2 regions of the Sediminibacillus sp. JSM 1682029 genome follow, and region 1 is predicted to be linked to the other one. Evidence: riboswitches for the same ligand, from Rfam matches in the RefSeq annotation. Region 1 holds a riboswitch; the other holds the start of a gene.
What was found. Region 1 has a riboswitch for cobalamin ahead of ABVF09_RS03900 (DUF4430 domain-containing protein). Riboswitches for the same ligand answer to the same signal wherever they lie in the genome.
Positions count from the first base shown of each region.

Region 2: another riboswitch for cobalamin. It lies ahead of ABVF09_RS17300 (ribonucleoside-diphosphate reductase subunit alpha); the one in region 1 lies ahead of ABVF09_RS03900 (DUF4430 domain-containing protein).

Region 1 is NZ_JBEWYY010000002.1:5,881-14,641, forward strand. Features, by position in the region: gene ABVF09_RS03860 (RecQ family ATP-dependent DNA helicase) at 1-310, opposite strand, end outside; gene ABVF09_RS03865 (YpbB family protein) at 307-1,368, opposite strand; gene ABVF09_RS03870 (ferredoxin) at 1,488-1,736, shown strand; gene ABVF09_RS03875 (helix-turn-helix transcriptional regulator) at 1,802-2,266, opposite strand; gene ABVF09_RS03880 (inorganic diphosphatase) at 2,474-2,968, shown strand; gene ABVF09_RS03885 (hypothetical protein) at 3,764-4,960, opposite strand; gene sigX (RNA polymerase sigma factor SigX) at 4,957-5,493, opposite strand; gene ABVF09_RS03895 (ECF transporter S component) at 5,627-6,148, opposite strand; gene ABVF09_RS03900 (DUF4430 domain-containing protein) at 6,154-6,573, opposite strand; cobalamin riboswitch at 6,734-6,935, opposite strand; gene ABVF09_RS03905 (ATP-binding protein) at 7,021-8,761, opposite strand, start outside.
Region 2 is NZ_JBEWYY010000013.1:15,986-24,746, forward strand. Features, by position in the region: gene ABVF09_RS17270 (hypothetical protein) at 1-95, opposite strand, end outside; gene ABVF09_RS17275 (GNAT family N-acetyltransferase) at 292-747, shown strand; gene ABVF09_RS17280 (GNAT family N-acetyltransferase) at 774-1,172, shown strand; gene ABVF09_RS17285 (TraR/DksA C4-type zinc finger protein) at 1,353-2,054, opposite strand; gene ABVF09_RS17290 (GNAT family N-acetyltransferase) at 2,188-2,640, opposite strand; gene ABVF09_RS17295 (ribonucleotide-diphosphate reductase subunit beta) at 2,815-3,858, opposite strand; gene ABVF09_RS17300 (ribonucleoside-diphosphate reductase subunit alpha) at 3,875-6,127, opposite strand; cobalamin riboswitch at 6,363-6,555, opposite strand; gene ABVF09_RS17305 (NAD(P)-dependent oxidoreductase) at 6,808-7,689, shown strand; gene ABVF09_RS17310 (hypothetical protein) at 8,265-8,576, opposite strand; gene ABVF09_RS17315 (class I SAM-dependent methyltransferase) at 8,587-8,761, opposite strand, start outside.

The sequences.
Region 1 (8,761 bases):
AATTGCGAAAAGCATCCTGTTTTTTTTGCACACTCAAAAAACTGTTGAATGCAATGACATCTTTATATCCGGAAGCAGCCAATTGCTTTTCTTGATCCATCATCAAAGAGATCAAGGGAGAAATAACAAGTACCGCTCCAGACATAAGCCTGGCAGGAAGCTGATAACAGACCGATTTTCCAGAACCAGTCGGCAAAATGCCAAGCACATCCTTTCCCTGCAAAACGTCTTCGATTATTTCCCGCTGCCCTTCCCGGAAAGATTGATGGCCGAAATACTTTTCCAACGCTTTATTCAAATTATCCGTCATTGTTCCACCCCTTTTCGCCAGCCTGCCCGGTAGACTGCCATTACCAAACGTATCTGCAAGTAACTGTATCGGTCATCCAACGCCTGCTTGATCTGCTTTAGCTTCCTCGATTTCAGTCGCTCGATTTGTTCACCTATTTCCCTGACTGCATCAGGCGATACATAGTTATTTAACGGGAAATCCGGCTGAGCATACGCTATTTCAATCAGGTGATCGTGTACTGTACTTTCTTTCAGCCTTCTTATCTTGCATATTTCTTCGACATTTCTTCCCTGTTTGAGCAGGTCGTCCGTTTTTCTTGCCGAATCCGTCAGAAACACTTTTTTTACCAAGCCGCTCGAAAAGGTGGCGAGAGTTGGAGTGGGAGTGCTATCATAAATGATATAATTTAGCATCCGGTGTAAAATCAACTGATATAATACGGTAAAATCATACTTATCCATATCATAGAATGCCGCTAATTGGACCTTGCTCATTCCGAAATGGGAGTACCCGCTTAATCTTTTCACAAAAATATCAGCGTGCTGTTCAGGCAGCCTTTTCAAGAAAGGTAGCATTTCACCATACAACTGATCCAGCAACTCTTGAAGACGGTGTCGTGCTGCAGCGTAATATTTTTTCATCCAAAGCAATACTTCCTGATTATCGCTGACAGGAATGAAGCGATGATTGCCGCGTTTAATGTTTGCCGCAGTTTGAATAAACAAGGAGAGCCTTTCATAGAAAAGGTCTGCGGCCCTGTCATAAACTAGACCATTATAATGAAGCAAAAACCCGTGATTTTCATTATTTTTAAGAAAAGACATCCCCTTTTCTGTCACAAACGCTTTATCGCCTCTATAAGCCAAGTAATGCTTGCTCACCAGGTTTTCGACTTTTTGATCAAACGCATGCTTGTCCATTCCTTTTGCAATACCGAAGTAGCCGGTCAGGTGATATATGTGGGCGTCCTGCAGTGTTTGCGAAGATCGCTTTCCGACCAGCAAGTGATAAACCGCTGCACTAGTGCGCTCCTGTTTTAACTTTGATAGACTGTCTAGTATGATAATCGTAATCATGGCGATATTCCCTTCCCTTTACTTTGACTTACCATTTGCAGAGAATTGGAAACCGTTTTACAATAGAGAATAGTGATTTTGTGGGTTTGCAAAGTGCAAAGCCTAAGGAGGACACTATCATGGCGAAGTTTACAATAGTCGACCCGGAAACCTGCATCGCTTGTGGCGCTTGCGGAGCGGCAGCCCCTGATATATTTTACTATGATGAGGAAGGAATCGCTTTTTCCCGCCTGGATAACAATCGGGGTAGCACGCCTGTTTCCGCACAACTTGAAGATGACCTGGAAGATGCATTCGAAGGGTGTCCTACTGAATCTATCAAGATAGCAGAACAGCCATTCGACGGAAATCCGGATAAATTTCAATAACATCCCCAAAAAGAGATGCCTTCATGGCCATCTCTTTTGTTTTTCCATTTTCACTTCAAAGTTGACTATTCACTGGTCACCAACTCGTTTACTTGGCCGAACTTGGCCAACGCTGCCTCTTTATCTGTCGAACTATACCACCGTTGTTTGTCTGGATCCACAATACGGTAGTGTTGGCTGATAACATTCTGTTGAAGGACATAGCCGTTGCGCTCTGAGAGATTGTTCCACCAAACCTTGTCCTCTGTAAGTATGCCGTGCGGCTCTTCTATGGAGGTGTGGGCGATTGTTTCGATTACTTCCAGAACATCCCCGCCAAGCATGTTGCGAATAACTTCACTGTTACGAAACAGGGCACAAATTGCTGTGGTTGTAGTCCAGTTGGCAACCGTCCTCCCCTTTTCGATTTGCACAAGGGTTTTCTTGGAGATTCCCAAAATCGCAGCCATTTTATCTTGGGTATAATTTCTTTCCACTCTAATTAACTTGATCTTACTGGAAATTTGGTTACTGAGTATTGTTTTGTTCATTTCTTTTTACCGTCCTGTTGCTGATTTTTTCATATGTAAGGATTTTATACGTTTCTTTTACATTCTAACATGTTCTCTGCTTTCTTTCCTTATTAAAAATTGATATAATATGTTACCGAAAGTGGATTACATATTTGTTTTTAACGAATAAAGCTGGCAGGCGAAGGCTCTAACCACTCTTGCCAAGCAAATAAGGAGGCAATATCGATGGCAGATAATAAAGTGATTGATGTATTTGTCGAAATTCCGACCGGTAATCAGAACAAATACGAATACGATAAGGAAAAAGGGGTATTCAAGCTGGACAGAGTGCTTTTTTCTCCTCAATTTTATCCTGCTGAATACGGTTATATTGATGAAACATTAGCATTAGACGGTGATCCACTGGACGCACTGGTGCTCGTGACCAACCCGACGTTCCCTGGTTGTGTCATCGAATCCCGCGTGATAGGCTTTTTAAATATGATTGACAGCGGTGAAGAAGATCAGAAACTGCTGGCGGTGCCTGTTGAAGATCCTCGTTTTAAAGATGTGTACAGCCTGGAAGATGTTCCGTCCCACAAACTGGACGAAATTTCCCACTTCTTTAAAACCTACAAGGATCTGCAAAACAAAAAGACTGAAATCGGTGAATGGGAAGGCGTAGAGGCCGCCAATAAACTTATTGACGATTGTCTTGCAAGGTATAAAGACCAAAAGTAAACATGAAACAAAGAAGCTGTCCATCGGCATAATTGACCGAAGGGCAGCTTCTTTTAAATAACATTCGAGAAATATCATTTTAATGCATCGTCCATATAAGATATAAACTGAGACATAGTTTGAATGCGTCTTCCTTACTTCCTACTTTTGTTGAGGTGGAGTTCCACGCTGCGAAAATACCCTGCGCTTTCCGCGGGCGGCTGGTAGCTTCCTCGAGCTGACGCTCTGCGGGATCTCACCGAGGCCTTTCCTCCCGCGGGAGTCTCCGGGTATTTTCTTCGCTAGGAACAGCTTTCTGTTTAAAACACGTAAACCAGACTATTTTATTCATGGTACCTACATACACTGTTTCATCAAAAGACACAGCTGGGAAAACAAGCAGAAAGTCCAAGAACAGGTGAAAAGACGGAACTCCAACTGTCTATATATGAAAAGAAGTACACATTCCTGATAAAGGTTCTCAAAGAAAAAGTCTCTAGGCGATAGCCGGCATGCTTCTTAGCGCAGGTAGCATACGCAGACTCCTGCGGGAACAGCACGAGCTGAAGATCCACTTGGTAAAGCGGTTTTCTTTACCAAGTTGGCTTAAGCCGTGCCCGCGGAAAGCGTAGTATGCTACCGAAGCGGGGCTTAACACTCGCTTTTTGTAAAGGCAACGGAACTTTAACTTGCCATTACAGTTACTGCACAGTGTTGAATAAAGACAATAGAGTAAGGGCTGTAACAGTAACCTGATCATTTTAGGAATGATGTGAATACATCGAACTAGATGATTAAGGTAGAAGCAGTAACTGGTTATTGCCCATTGATCCCGTCGGGAACTTCTATCGGCTCTTCCAGATTGTCATAAGGGCCTATTCTGTTTTCAGCCATATTGAACTCAATTTTAGTGTAGCCGAAACTCTTCGCAGTCATCATCATTGCTTCCAGCATATCCAGCGTCTTTTGATCATTTGCCACAGGGCCCGAAAGATCCACCGAAACATGCTTATCGTATTTTTGCACCCGAAACGCAACATCTGCAGGTATAGAAGCTTTCAAATCATAATCAGGTTCTTCTTTTCGCATTTCATAGAACGCCGCTTCAATGTCATGATCAATCGCCACTGGAACAGCCGCTAAGAAGGCAGGAGTGTCTTCTTGCTGTTGATACACCTTATAAACATAGTTGCCCGGCTCTTTTAATGGAACACTTTCGATAACTTCCCCTTTTGTCGCAACTGGAATACCTTGCTTTCCATTTTCCTGGAGTTTGACCTGATTGATATTTAACGGCAAGAATAATCTGGATAATACTGTTCCCACGTTCCCGGTAAACGCTTTGTCTTCAAACGCATATTCAGCAGGAAAATGGACAATCGCCGTCCCGTTGCTTTTGTCAACCTCAAAGGTAACGCCCTGCAAAAGGTTCGCCGGTAGTCCGGCAACTTCAGAGTCAAGCAAATCATCCAAGCGATTTAATGTGCTTTCGATACTTTCGCTAGTATTTTCCGTTTGGTAAGCCAGCGGAACTAAATAGCCGGTTCCTTCAATAGGTACGGAGACATCTAATACAGTGGACTTTTCATTACCGGTATAAACGGCTTTGCTGACTGGTTCTTCTGCTATAGTCAACTTCGCTTCCTCATCTGCAGACTCGGATTGATCAGCAGGAAGACTGGAACCGGATTGCGATTTCTCTTCCATCACTTTCGATTGATCATTGTTAACAGACGATTCATCAGAGTACGTATCGGCACTGTCTTCCTGAGAAGAAAAATGATCCATACGCAAGGCGCTTTGGCTTATTACAGCAATCAATACAAGGACAGCCAAGGTAGCTAAGGAGGGAATCAACCATGACTTCCAGGATCTTTTGTTTTTTCTGTCTGTTTCTTCTTGTAAGCCTTCCACAACCTTTTGATACAATTGATCTTCCGGCCGCTTATCATTGATAGCAGGCAATTTTCTTAAGTTTTCTTCTACACGTTGATTATTCCATCCTCTTTTCACTGGATATTTCCCTCCTCTCCATATTCCTGCTGCAGAAGCTGCCTCAACGCCTTGATGGCCCGATGTTGCGTCGTCTTCACTTTGCTGATACTCCAACCAAGCGTTTCTGCTGTTTCCTTTAAAGAAAATGACTGTATATATCGTAAAATAATGACACTTTTTTGATCCAAACTGCATTTATCGAGACAGTGGTAAATTTGTCTCACTTCTTCATTTTGCTCGGCAATTTCTTCAGGAAGTATCGATTGGTCTTCCAATTGCTCTCCCCGCTCCCCCCAGTCAAAAAAATCCAGAATCCGCTTCCGTTTATTCGACTGTTTTCGGAAGTAGTCGATTGCCACGTGCCTGGCTATGGAAAAAAGCCATGTTTTTTCGCTGCTTTCACCCTTGAAAGTGTGATAAGATTTCAATACTTTAATATACACTTCCTGAACGAGGTCTTCTGCCTGTTCTTTATCCTTTGTCATATATATTAAAAATTGGTATAAATCCTGGTGATATTTTTTATACAAATCCTGAAAAACGGCTTTCATGCCAGATCCCCCGTTCACTATATTGTCGGAGTGCGAAGCAAAAAGGTTACAATGAATGAACTTTTTTGTCAATCGCTTCTATTATAACGTTATTCATTGCTTTCTTTTAGAGGTAAGCCCAAAAAAATACCAGCTATTTACTAGCTGGTATTTTTCCATATTCTGAATTACGTAGATATCGTCTGAAAACCCTGGAGAACACCGGGAACAGAATTGCCATAAATATCCCGTTTCCTACTGCATGATACGTATCGAACGGTAAACCTAAAAGGTAATAAGAAAGAAAGTTTCCCGCCACTGAGAAGGTTGCCAGGGAAACAATCAATCCGTAAAGGTAACCACAAATGACGGCAAAAACAACCATCACCGGCAGGGGGACGGCTCTCCAGTACTTCCCGATCAGTCCGCTCATCAATCCGATTAATGCCCAGCCAACTATCTGCCAAACAGTCCAAAGCCCCATACCGAGAAACAAATTGGAAAGATAAGTTGTCAGTCCAGCAAGCAAAATCCCGGATACAGGTCCTAAAAAGAATCCGCAAATAATAATCAGAACAGTAACCGGCTGCACATTGGGAAGAAACTGAAAGGTGTACCTTCCCACGACTGCAAGTGCTGCGAGAACTGCAATCAAAGTAAGCTTATACGTATTCACTCAGATCATTCCATGGCGTGCAAATCGAACGTGACTTCATCTTCCGGGCTTAATTCGTACTCGTTAGCCCCGACTTCAGCCATTTCTCCATTGACGGTGTACATCCAGTATTTCCCTTTCTCTTCGTTTTGGCTCACACCCTCAATCGAAGTTATAAAGCCATCCGCTTCCTCTACTTCGAAGTTTTCTTTCATCACATCAAGCAAAATGGCTCCTTCTTCGATTTCCACTTCTTTTTCAGCGATGACGTTGTCTCCTTCATCCTCTGAAATGGTGACCATCACCGTCTCTTGGCTTTCAGAATCGCCGGATTGTTCCGTTTTCGCCGTATCATTGTTTGACGTATCCTGCTCCTGATCAGCACAGCCGGTCACGATACCAGCGGCAAACAACAAACTGAATAACGAAAATAAAAACTTCTTCATTTACTCCAACCTCCCAATGATAATTTTCAGGGACAGGCAAGTGCTAGTTATGTATACTAATAAAAGCTTATCTTCTGAGAAGATAAGCTAAAGAGACAAACCAGCTTACATGGATGGCAAACCACTCACCGGCAGCCTCAAACACTCAATCCCCGAAGGTTTGAAACAGGCAACGGCGGCAGGTCTACTGGCTCGTGCATCTTCCTACTTTGGAACCTTCCCATGATAAAAACTCACAGTGGTTCATCCATTTCGTACGCACTTACAGTTGCGAGGACAGCTCTGGTGTTTCACCAGATTCCCTTTTCAGCCCGCCAGACGGGAAAACCCGCCTGGAAAGCACCGCAGTATTCTATTTAATTTCCAGCAATAATTCTATCACAGTTACCTATAATTAGGAAGCTGCAATGTTACATAAGGAACAAGATTATTCCTCAAGTTCAACGATTATTCGATGTTTTTCGGAAGCCGGAAGGTGAAGGTCGTTCCTTCTTCCACTTTGCTTTGGACTGTCAACGAGCCTTGGTGCGCCTGCATGATGTTTTTTGCAATCGCAAGGCCTAAACCGGTCCCCGTCTTGCTGTTCTCCCTCTTCCTGGATTTGTCTGCTTTATAAAACCGTTCAAATACAAAGGGCAAATCATCGGCTGGAATACCAGCACCCTCATCCTTGATTGAGCAGACCACTTCTTTTTCATCTTCAACTAGAATAATTCTGACTTTTCCACCCGAAAAAGAATGCTTGATCGCATTGTCGATTAGGTTCGTAAAAACTTGTTCAATTTTGTCCGGATCGAACGTAAGCTGTTTAACGTGAAGATTATTTTCAAGTGATAACGAAACTGCTTTTTCTTGTGCCATGCCGCTGAACTTTTTGATGATCCGGCCTAAAAACGGGGCCATATCCACTCTCTCCAATTCCAATTGGATATGGCCGGATTCCATTCTCGCCAAATCAAGCAATTCATTTACAAGTCTGCCGATTCGCAGCGATTCTTCATGAATGATCCCTGCGAGTTCATTTTTTTCTTCCTTGCTTTCCGCTATATTGTCAACAATTGCTTCACTGTAACCTTGTAAAAGGGAAATCGGTGTTCGCAGTTCGTGGGACACATTGGCAATAAAATCTTTCCTTAATTTGTCCAGACGTCTCTCATCCGTCACGTCACGAAAAACTGCTACTGCTCCTCTGACATAGGCCTGATCGTATAAAGGCGTCATGATCATCGCCCAGTTTCTTCCCTGGATCGAGATTTCCTTCATGACTTCCTTCTCAGTAGCAACAACGGTATCCAACGTATCCATTAATTCCGTTGGCAAGTTCACTTCCTCTTCAGAAGAATCATTTTCATAATGCCAGTCTTTGAGAAACTTTTCGGCGGGGGGATTGGAAACCATGATGTTTCCTTTCCGGTTGAGCGTCAAGACGCCATCCGCCATAGAGCTTAATATACTCGATATTTGTTCTTTTTCCTGCCTCAAAGCATTGATATGAAATTTGAGCTGTCTCCCCATCCTGTTGAATGCCATGGCAAGTTCTCCAATTTCATCATGAGTCAGGATAGGAACTTTCGTATTGAATTCCCCTTTAGCCAACTCAAAAGCACCTTCGCGCATTTTAATCAAAGGAGAGGTGATCCGGGAAGAAAGAAAGAAAGCAAAAATGGTTGTAAGAATCAGTGCAACCCCTGCAGCAAGCCAAATAATCCGGGTAGTATGCCTGGATGTCTCTTTCAATACATTGAGTGATTGATAGACAAAAACAGCGCCTTTTTGGTTTGGCAGCTTCGTGCCGACTATGATCACTTTATTTTCGGTACCCGGCAAAATCACTTGTTTCTTTACCTCTTCATTATCATCGATAACCGACGATAAATCCTTTTCGGACATAAGCCAGTCATAGGAAATGTCCGGCAGACTGCCTTCATTATTTTCGGAAAGCCAAAAATCATCTTCACCAAAAACGAGTGCAATTTTGCTCGAAGGGTCTTTCACGCGTTCCGTTGTTTCATAAATCAAGCCCCTGTCATCATATTGTTCTACCATGACAGAGACTTTCGTTGCTGTTTGCATCAAGTTTTGCTCCGCTTGATCTGCGTTATAGTTCTGGAAAAACTCCAGTAACAAGATAGTCAGGATCAATAGAACAAAGGAGACAAGCAAAAGGATAGTAAACCATAGCTTGAAA
Region 2 (8,761 bases), on a different contig from region 1:
GCAAGCGGGTGCGAGCTACGGATCGTCTTTCTATGTTTGACGGCCAAATAAACCAGGCTGAGAATAAACAGCAACAACAAAAACAAACTGCTCACGGTAGCATCCCCTCCGGAACGGAATCGTTTTATTCATTTTCCCATCGCTCTCCGGCATCAAACACCGATAATTTGATACAATGAAAAAAGCGCAGATTTGCTTATCCTTCATACCGATTAATGCCTTTCAGTCATTTACAGAGCTGGAAGTACAGATTCAGTTAACTTTTCCATAACGAAAACAGGGGGAGAGACAATGGAAATAAATCAAATCACTGACAGAGAACAAGCTCCTATGGATTTATTGTTATTGGCAGATCCAAATCAACAGATCGTCGAGAATTACCTGAAAGATGGACATTGTTACGGTGCCTATCAAAGGGGATTCCTGATCGGTGTCTATGTACTGATCAATAAATCATCAGAAATAGCCGAAATTGCCAATATCGCGGTCCATCCAGATCGTCAAAACGAAGGAATCGGCCGCAAACTGATCGAGCATGCCATTAAGGTAGCTGAAAGCAAGGGGTTCGAACATATTGAAATCGGAACCGGGAATTCAAGTCTCGGCCAACTTGCTTTGTATCAAAAGTGTGGTTTTTCCATGCAAGCTATTATCAAGGACTTTTTCACAGACCATTATGAGGATCCAATAGAAGAAAATGGAATCATTTGCAGGGACATGATCCGGCTATCCAAGCAGTTAACCTGAAATAGATTAAATAAGGGGGAGTTACATTGACTATACAATACGCAATCGGTGAACAGGTATTGAGCAGGGAACTGGCAGAGGTGTTTGCGTCCTCCGGGATAAACCGCCCTTATGAGGATCTGGAGCGGATGGGGAAAATGATCGAGCAAGCAGACTTACTGGTTACAGCACGGGATAATGGTAAGCTGATCGGCATTGCCAGAGCTTTGACAGATTTTTGCTATTGCTGTTACTTGTCAGATTTGGCAGTCGATAAGCAGTACCAGCATCAAGGCGTTGGAAGCCATTTGGTTTCCCGGGTGCAGACGGAAATCGGTGAAGGAACAGCTTTGATTCTGCTTTCTGCCCCTTCGGCAATGGAATACTATCCTAAAGCAGGTTTTCAACAAGCCAACAACGCTTTTCTCATACCTAGAAAAAAATAGGGATTTCTTATAAAATCGCAAAAACCGAACGCTGAATCGAAAGTTCAGGATTTCGATTCAACGTTCGGTTTTGTTATGGCCACTAAGCTTCCAGGTCCTCGCTGTGCCCAATTCCCTCGATAAAAAGCAACCACCCCCGGTTTCGGGGGTGCAGCTTTTCAGTCGCTTTTGCCTTTCATTCTAATCATAAAGGATGGAGTTTACTTCGTTTTCGTCGAGGTAGTCTTCGTATTTTTCGTGCGCGGGGTTCACGCCGCTGAATTTCCCATCGATATCGGCTGTCAAAAAGTTTTCGATTTCTTCCGCAGCACTAACAAGCTCGTCAGAATTGAAAAACATATCCTCATAATCCTTTTCTGTGTCGTAAAAGTCGGATGGGCTTTCGGAAGATCCATACTTTGCAACCCGCTGCCAGGAATCCTCTGCATCAAAAATAGTGGATTCTTCTTCCTCTACTTCTGTCTCCATTTCGTTGACACTTGGGTGGAAGACATCTTCTTCTGCCGGCCGGTCGTTGGAAATATCATCTTCGGCGTGTTCCAGGCACCGTGTGGTGGTCGGCATCGCTTCCAGTCGTTCAAACGCAATGTCTTTGCCGCACACTTCACAAACACCATACTGCCCATTTTGTATCGCAGCCAAAGCATGGTTGATATCTTTCATTTCCCGTTCTGCATGATCATTCAAGGCTATATCCTTTTCCCGTTCAAAAAGCTCTGATCCATGGTCGCCAGGATGGTTATCATAATTCGATAGCTCTCCCATTGATTCCTTGATCAATTCATACTGCGTTCCATAGTGGTCTTCAAGATGATCGGCCAGGTGACGCTTGCGTTCTGTTAACATCTTCTCACACTTTTGCACTTGTCGTTGCGTTAGCACATTATCGCCTCCTGCAATGAACGATCATGCAGAACAGTCTTAGTATATCCGAAAACAAACCGCCAACCAGTCAAGATTATGGAAATTCGTCAAGGACTACCGGCAGGGGACTGACCCCCACTGTGGTACCATATTACTTTGGTAAAGTGGTGAGCAGCATGTCGACGTGAGGGATTCCATCGTCTAGATAGACATCGGATATTTCGTTAAAACCAAAGGAAGCATAAAAGTGCCTCAGGTATTCCTGACCCTGGATTTTTATGGTTGTTTCCTGCCACTGATCGGTTATATGGGATATTGCTATTTCTAAGAGCTCTCTGGCATAACCTTGTCCCCGGTACTGCTTATGAACCAGTACCCTGCCGATGGAAGCCTGTTCGTACACCGTTCCTTTCGGAAGCAGACGTGCATAAGCTACAATTTTTTCCCCATCCTTGCAGAATAAATGGTCGGCACTATCATCATGTCCATCCAGCTCATGGTATGGACAACGCTGTTCAACGACAAAAACATCGACCCTTGTTTTAATGATGGTATATAATTCTTTTGCATCCAACTCACCAAATGACTTGCGAATCCAGTCCATCTAAATCCTCCTTGTTTAGCATGCGGCAAGACAGCAAAGTATATGTGTACAGTATAACTTTCTCCAATGCCATCAAATTTGTAAAGTGGGAGGTTTTGGACAATAGCGGAAGCGCCTGTGTACAACGAAAAAAGAAAAATCCCTCACTGATGAACAGCAGGGATTTTCCTCCTATTATAAATCGTCAAAACCATTATCGGTGTAATTTACTTTGGTATACTGTCTCGACTTCTGTTCAAAGAAATCCGACTTGCCCAGATCCACTTCTTCATATGCTTTTATCCAGCGGAGCGGATTTTTGGTTATTTCCGGATACGGTTTTTCATAGCCAAGCTGTTTACAGCGTGTATTGGCATAAAACTTAATATAATTTTCCACGTCCTCCAGCAAAATGCCATCGATTTTGTTGCCGATTATGTGGCGGGCCCATTCCGTCTCCAGATGCACCGCTTGCTTAAAGGTGTCTTGTACAAATGTTTCCAATTCCTTTGTGTCATATTCTGGATGCTCCGTGAGCACTTCTTTGAAAATCCGTACAAACAAATCGACATGCAGCTGTTCATCGCGATTGATGTAATTGATCATCGTAGAGGTGGCGACCATCTTTTGATTCCTTGCCAGATGATAGAAAAAGGCAAAACCGGAATAAAAGAACAGTCCCTCAAGTATTACATCGAAAACAACGGATTTCAGCAGATTATCTACCGTCGGTTCTTCTGCGAATGCCCGATAACCATCGGTGATGAAATCATTGCGCTTTTCCAAAATGGGCTCCGTTCGCCAAAATTCGAACACTTCGTCCTGCTCCTGTTTGGATACAAGGCTGGATAAGACATAGGAATAAGAGTGGTTGTGAATGACTTCCTGCTGAGCGAGAATGATCATGAGAGCATTCAGACTCGAATCCGTTAAATAATCCGCAACCTTCCCGGCATAATCAGTTTGGATACTGTCTAACAAAGCCAATAATCCGATTATTTTCAAAAAAGCGTCCCTTTCCTCGTCAGACAATCCCGGAAATTGCCGCATATCCTGCGACATGTTGATTTCAAAGGGGGTCCAAAAATTCGAAAGCATTTTTTTATATTTCGGATATGCCCAGGCAAATCGGACATCATCCCAATTGAGAATATTGGAGCTTTTCCCGTTGATAATACTAGTAGAATTGTTCGGTGCAGTCTTGTCCATGATATTCCGTTTATTCAGTGATACAACCATTGTTGATCTCCTCTCCTTAGCTGGAACATGATTCACAGTCGATCAATTCCGATGATGTCGACCGTAAATAATAGGTTGTTTTAAGCCCCGATTCCCAGGCATCCAAATGAAGGCTCAGCAATTCTTTGGCCTGGACGGTGTTCGGAACGTATATGTTGAAGGATACACTCTGGTCGATATGCTTCTGTCTGGCTGCGTTCTGTTTGATACTCCAGTGCTGATCGATAAAATAAGCCGATTTATAATACCAGGTGGTATCCGCGTTCAAATCCGGAGCGGTCACAGGAATTTTGTAATCCTTTTTCTCCTCCGCATAAAACTTCTGGAAAATCGGATCAATACTGGCGGTGCTCCCCGCGATAAGAGACGTCGAGGAATTCGGTGCAACTGCCATCAAATAGCTATTGCGGATTCCATGCTCCTGAACCTGTTTCTGTAAGTCGGACCAATCGTAGTCCGAATCCGTATCAGCGGTATAACCCTTATTTTCGAAGTATTTTCCGGTTTGCCAGTCTGAACCTTCAAACGCAGCACAAACACCTTTCTCTTTTGCCAGCTCCATGCTGGACCGGATTGTCAAAAATGCTATTTTTTCATACAGCTCGTCCGCATAGGCCACCGCTTCTTCGCTTTCCCAGCGTATCCCCTTCAGTGCAAGAAGATGATGCCATCCAAATGTTCCAAGCCCGACTGCACGGTACTTTTGATTGGTGAGCTGTGCTTGTAAAACCGGAATCGTATTCAAATCGATTACGTTGTCCAGCATTCTCACCTGGATAGGAACCAATCGTTCCAGAACGCCTTCCGTCACCGCCCTGCCCAAATGGATGGAGGACAAGTTGCAGACAACAAAATCACCGGGTTGTTTATTTACGACGATTTTCCCGTCGACGGTCTGCTGTTCTTCTACCACGGTCGGGCTTTGGTTTTGCGTGATTTCCGTGCAAAGATTGCTCGAATAAATCATGCCGAGGTGGCTGTTCGGATTATGCCTATTGACTTCATCCCGATAAAACATGAAGGGACCCCCGGTTTCGAGCTGGCTTTTCAGAATCCGTTTCATCAAGTCAATCGCAGGGATTTCCTGCTTGCTTAAATGAGGGTGCTGGACACATTCCCAGTATTTTTCCCGGAAGCTTCCATCGCCCTTCGACTCGTCAAAGTAGTCCTCGAGAGAATACCCCATAACCGTCCGCACTTCATGAGGGTCGAACAAGTACCAGTTCTCTCTGGCTTCCACCTGCTCCATGAAAAGGTCGGGGAGACAAACTCCCGTAAATAAATCGTGGGTCCGGAGCCGCTCATCCCCATTATTCAACTTCGCATCCAGAAAAGAAGATATGTCTTTATGCCAAATATCCAGATAAACACAGATGGCCCCTTTGCGCTGACCGAGCTGATCGACACTAACCGCTGTGTTGTTCAACTGTTTCATCCATGGCAAAACACCTGACGAAGCACCGCTGAACCCTTTGATCGCACTGCCCCGGCTGCGGATTTTCCCCAGGTAAACACCGATTCCCCCGCCATTCTTGGACAGGTTGGCGATATCGGTATTACTGTCGAAAATCCCCTGCAAACTGTCATCCACTGTGTCAATAAAGCAGCTGGACAGCTGACCGTAGCTTTTTCCGGCATTGGAAAGCGTCGGAGTCGCCACCGTCATGTACAGATTGCTCAATGCCCAATACGCTTCTTTAATCAAGTCTAGCCGTTTTTCTGCCGGTTCATTTTTCATCAATGTCATACAAATGATCATGAACCGTTCCTGCGGCAGCTCATACACCTTGCCTTGATAATCTTTGGCGATATAACGGTCCGCCAAAGTCCGGAGGCCGATGTACGTGAACATGTTGTCTTTGTCAGGATCGATCGTCTGTTCCAGTTCATTAATCTCCTGTTCACTATATGTATCAAGCAGAAAGCGGTCATAAATGCCGATGTCCGTCAAATGACGGATGACTTGTCCAAATGGACCATATTTCCTGCCAGGATCGTACCCTCTGTTCTCGGCTGCCTCCTGGTATAACTGCTGCACGTATAAAGCCGCTGCTGCATAGGTCCAATCCGGTTCATTTTCGTCCAAGTTGGCCAGCGCCTCCAAAATCAACTGGTGGATCCATTCATCATCCGGCAGCCATGGTTTTTGCTCCAGTACTTTGTCACCATGCTCAAATAAACCTTGAATATCCAAATCCGGAAAGCGTCCGGTCAGAACCATTTTCATTTTGCGCTTCCAGTCATTCTGTTTAACTTCTGTTTCGATCATTCCTTACTCCTCCTTTTATCTAAATGAACACATGGGACCAGTTTCCTTATAGATGTCTGGCCTTAACAAGATGTTGAATTCTCCTAAGAAATTTTGTATCTCTCTTCCTGTAAAAGGTTTTTTGAGCATACAAAAAATCCGTCCATGGGACATGGACGGATTGAAAACGACAGTAAATGTGGCATAAACAGCCACTTCTTCCCTATCGTTTTCACTCCCCAGTCCCCGAAGAAATGAAACGCTACAAGAAAAGGCAGGTCTCCTGACTCGTGCTTCTTCCTACTAGAGACCTTCCCAAACCGACGCCGTGAAGCAAAGCGGTTTAGTGGAACTTCTCGTTCGTCCACACTTACAGTTGCGGGGACAGTTCCGGTTTTTCACCGGATTCCCTTTTAAGACAAGGTGTCACCTGATCTTGCATAGAATCAACATATAGTATTCATTTTAGACAAATAAACAATATATTGTGTTAATTAAGACTTTATCACAATCATTTTTTTCTTGCAATCCAAATAATCCCCCTATTTTTCTTTCACTCGGAACAAAGCCTGACATCACGCGATAAATGCTGGATTAAAAAATTTTTTGTCGAAGTATCGAGTTTTTTCAGGAAGGATTTTTTTCTTTTTTATCGAATTATTAACTAATTATGGACTAAGTAACAGAAAGGAAGGGTGGATATGACCCTGGCAAAAGATACAACAACCATTGGCTTTGTCGGTACAGGTGTCATGGGGAAAAGCATGGCTGCCAACCTGATGGAAGCCGGTTTTACCTTGAACATATATACACGGACCAAAACAAAGGCAGATGAACTCTTGGAGGCTGGAGCCGTTTGGAAAGAAAACGCAGCTGTCCTTGCGGCGGATTCAGATGTGATCATCACCATCGTCGGTTATCCCGCTGATGTCGAAGAAGTGTACTTCGGTGACAGCGGCATTCTTGCTCACGCTAAGCCCGGCAGTTATGTCATCGATATGACTACTTCCAAGCCCAAGCTTGCTGAAAGAATTCATAAAGAAGCAGCGAAAAAAGGAATCGAAGCTGTCGATGCACCCGTGTCGGGTGGCGACATCGGGGCCAAAAACGGTACACTTGCAATCATGGCCGGCGGGTCTGAAGCTGCCTTTCAAGAGCTCAAGCCGATTTTCGACGTGCTTGGCAGCAATGTTGTACATCAGGGGGCAGCCGGCTCTGGTCAGCACACAAAGATGAGTAACCAGATTACAATTGCTTCGAATATGATCGGTGTGTGTGAAGCAATAACGTATGCAGAAAAGGCAGGTCTTGATCCTGAACGCGTGTTAAGTAGCATCTCTACCGGGGCTGCAGGAAGCTGGTCGTTAAGCAATTTGGCCCCCAGGATGATTGCTGGTGACTATGAGCCGGGATTTTATGTCAAACACTTTATTAAAGACATGAAAATCGCCCTGGAGTCTGCTCAAGAAATGGGGCTTCTCACCCCTGGATTGGAGCTGTCCCTGTCGCTGTATCAAAGGTTGGCAGAATCTGGCGGCGAAGATGACGGAACGCACGCATTGATCAGATTGTTCAGAACTTAATAAAAAAGAACCTGGGACAAAAGCATCGTGTTCCAAATAAAAACCGAACAATGACACCATTCCTTCGGTATTTTTGATGAGCAAAAAGCAAAACGTTCTACCTTATGAAAAGTGCAACTCTCCACTCCGGCAAGGTACTTCGCTTTCCGCGGGCACGGCTTCAGCTAACTTGGCAAAGAATACCGCTTTGCCAAGTGGATCTTCAGCTCGCGCTCATCCCGCCGGAGTCTTCATACCTTGCCTCCGTTGGAAGTCTTCTGGTGTGATTTCCGTTTTGCCTATTGCCTTTACATAGAAAGCTGAGCTGTATGGAAGTCGCCTTTTTATGCTTTTGTCCAATCTCTAAAGAATAAAGGACCCCCATGCTGATTTTTCGGCTTCGTCACTGTTTAAATACCTATCAACCAATAGAAGAATACGGTTTATCTTGTCTTGATCATGTGGAGATCAGTGCACAAAAACGTAGCGATTCGAAGCACGCATCAAATAACAGGATAAAAGGAAGTTTATCATCCAAATAAAAACCGAACGAATCGGTTTTTGCTTTGGTGGCCATGCTTTTGTCCGGCCCGCTTTTAATCGTTCTCCTGCTTCTTGCGCTTTTCTATTTCCCTACTGACGATGAAAGCCAGGTCATCATTTCCGAATAACTGCAAAACATTCAGCACGGTGGTGTCGGGAATTGGCTCCGACTCCTGTTTCGGCACCGTCAGCTCCAGCGTCTTTTCCAACTCTTTATTGTTCCCCTGCTCCGGATAGGCTTCCCGGTAGAGCTCTTCAGGCTGCAAATCGTTATTGACACACCATTGAGCAAAGACAAGAATCATCATGTTCTCGTCCTGCCGATATTGCTCGATAATTTTTTCTTCCATCTCTTTTTTATCCATGTCTTTCACCTCATTCCTTTTGAAACAAAAACAGCCACATAAAGCTCAGGGCCTGTTGCAATTCTTCTGTTAAACCGGCTGTCGTCTTTTCGGTGACACCTTTTTTATAAACTCCTTTTCCACTGATGGTGGTCCAGCCGATTTCCTCTTCAACCAGTCTTTTCAATTCCCACGGCATCATCGTG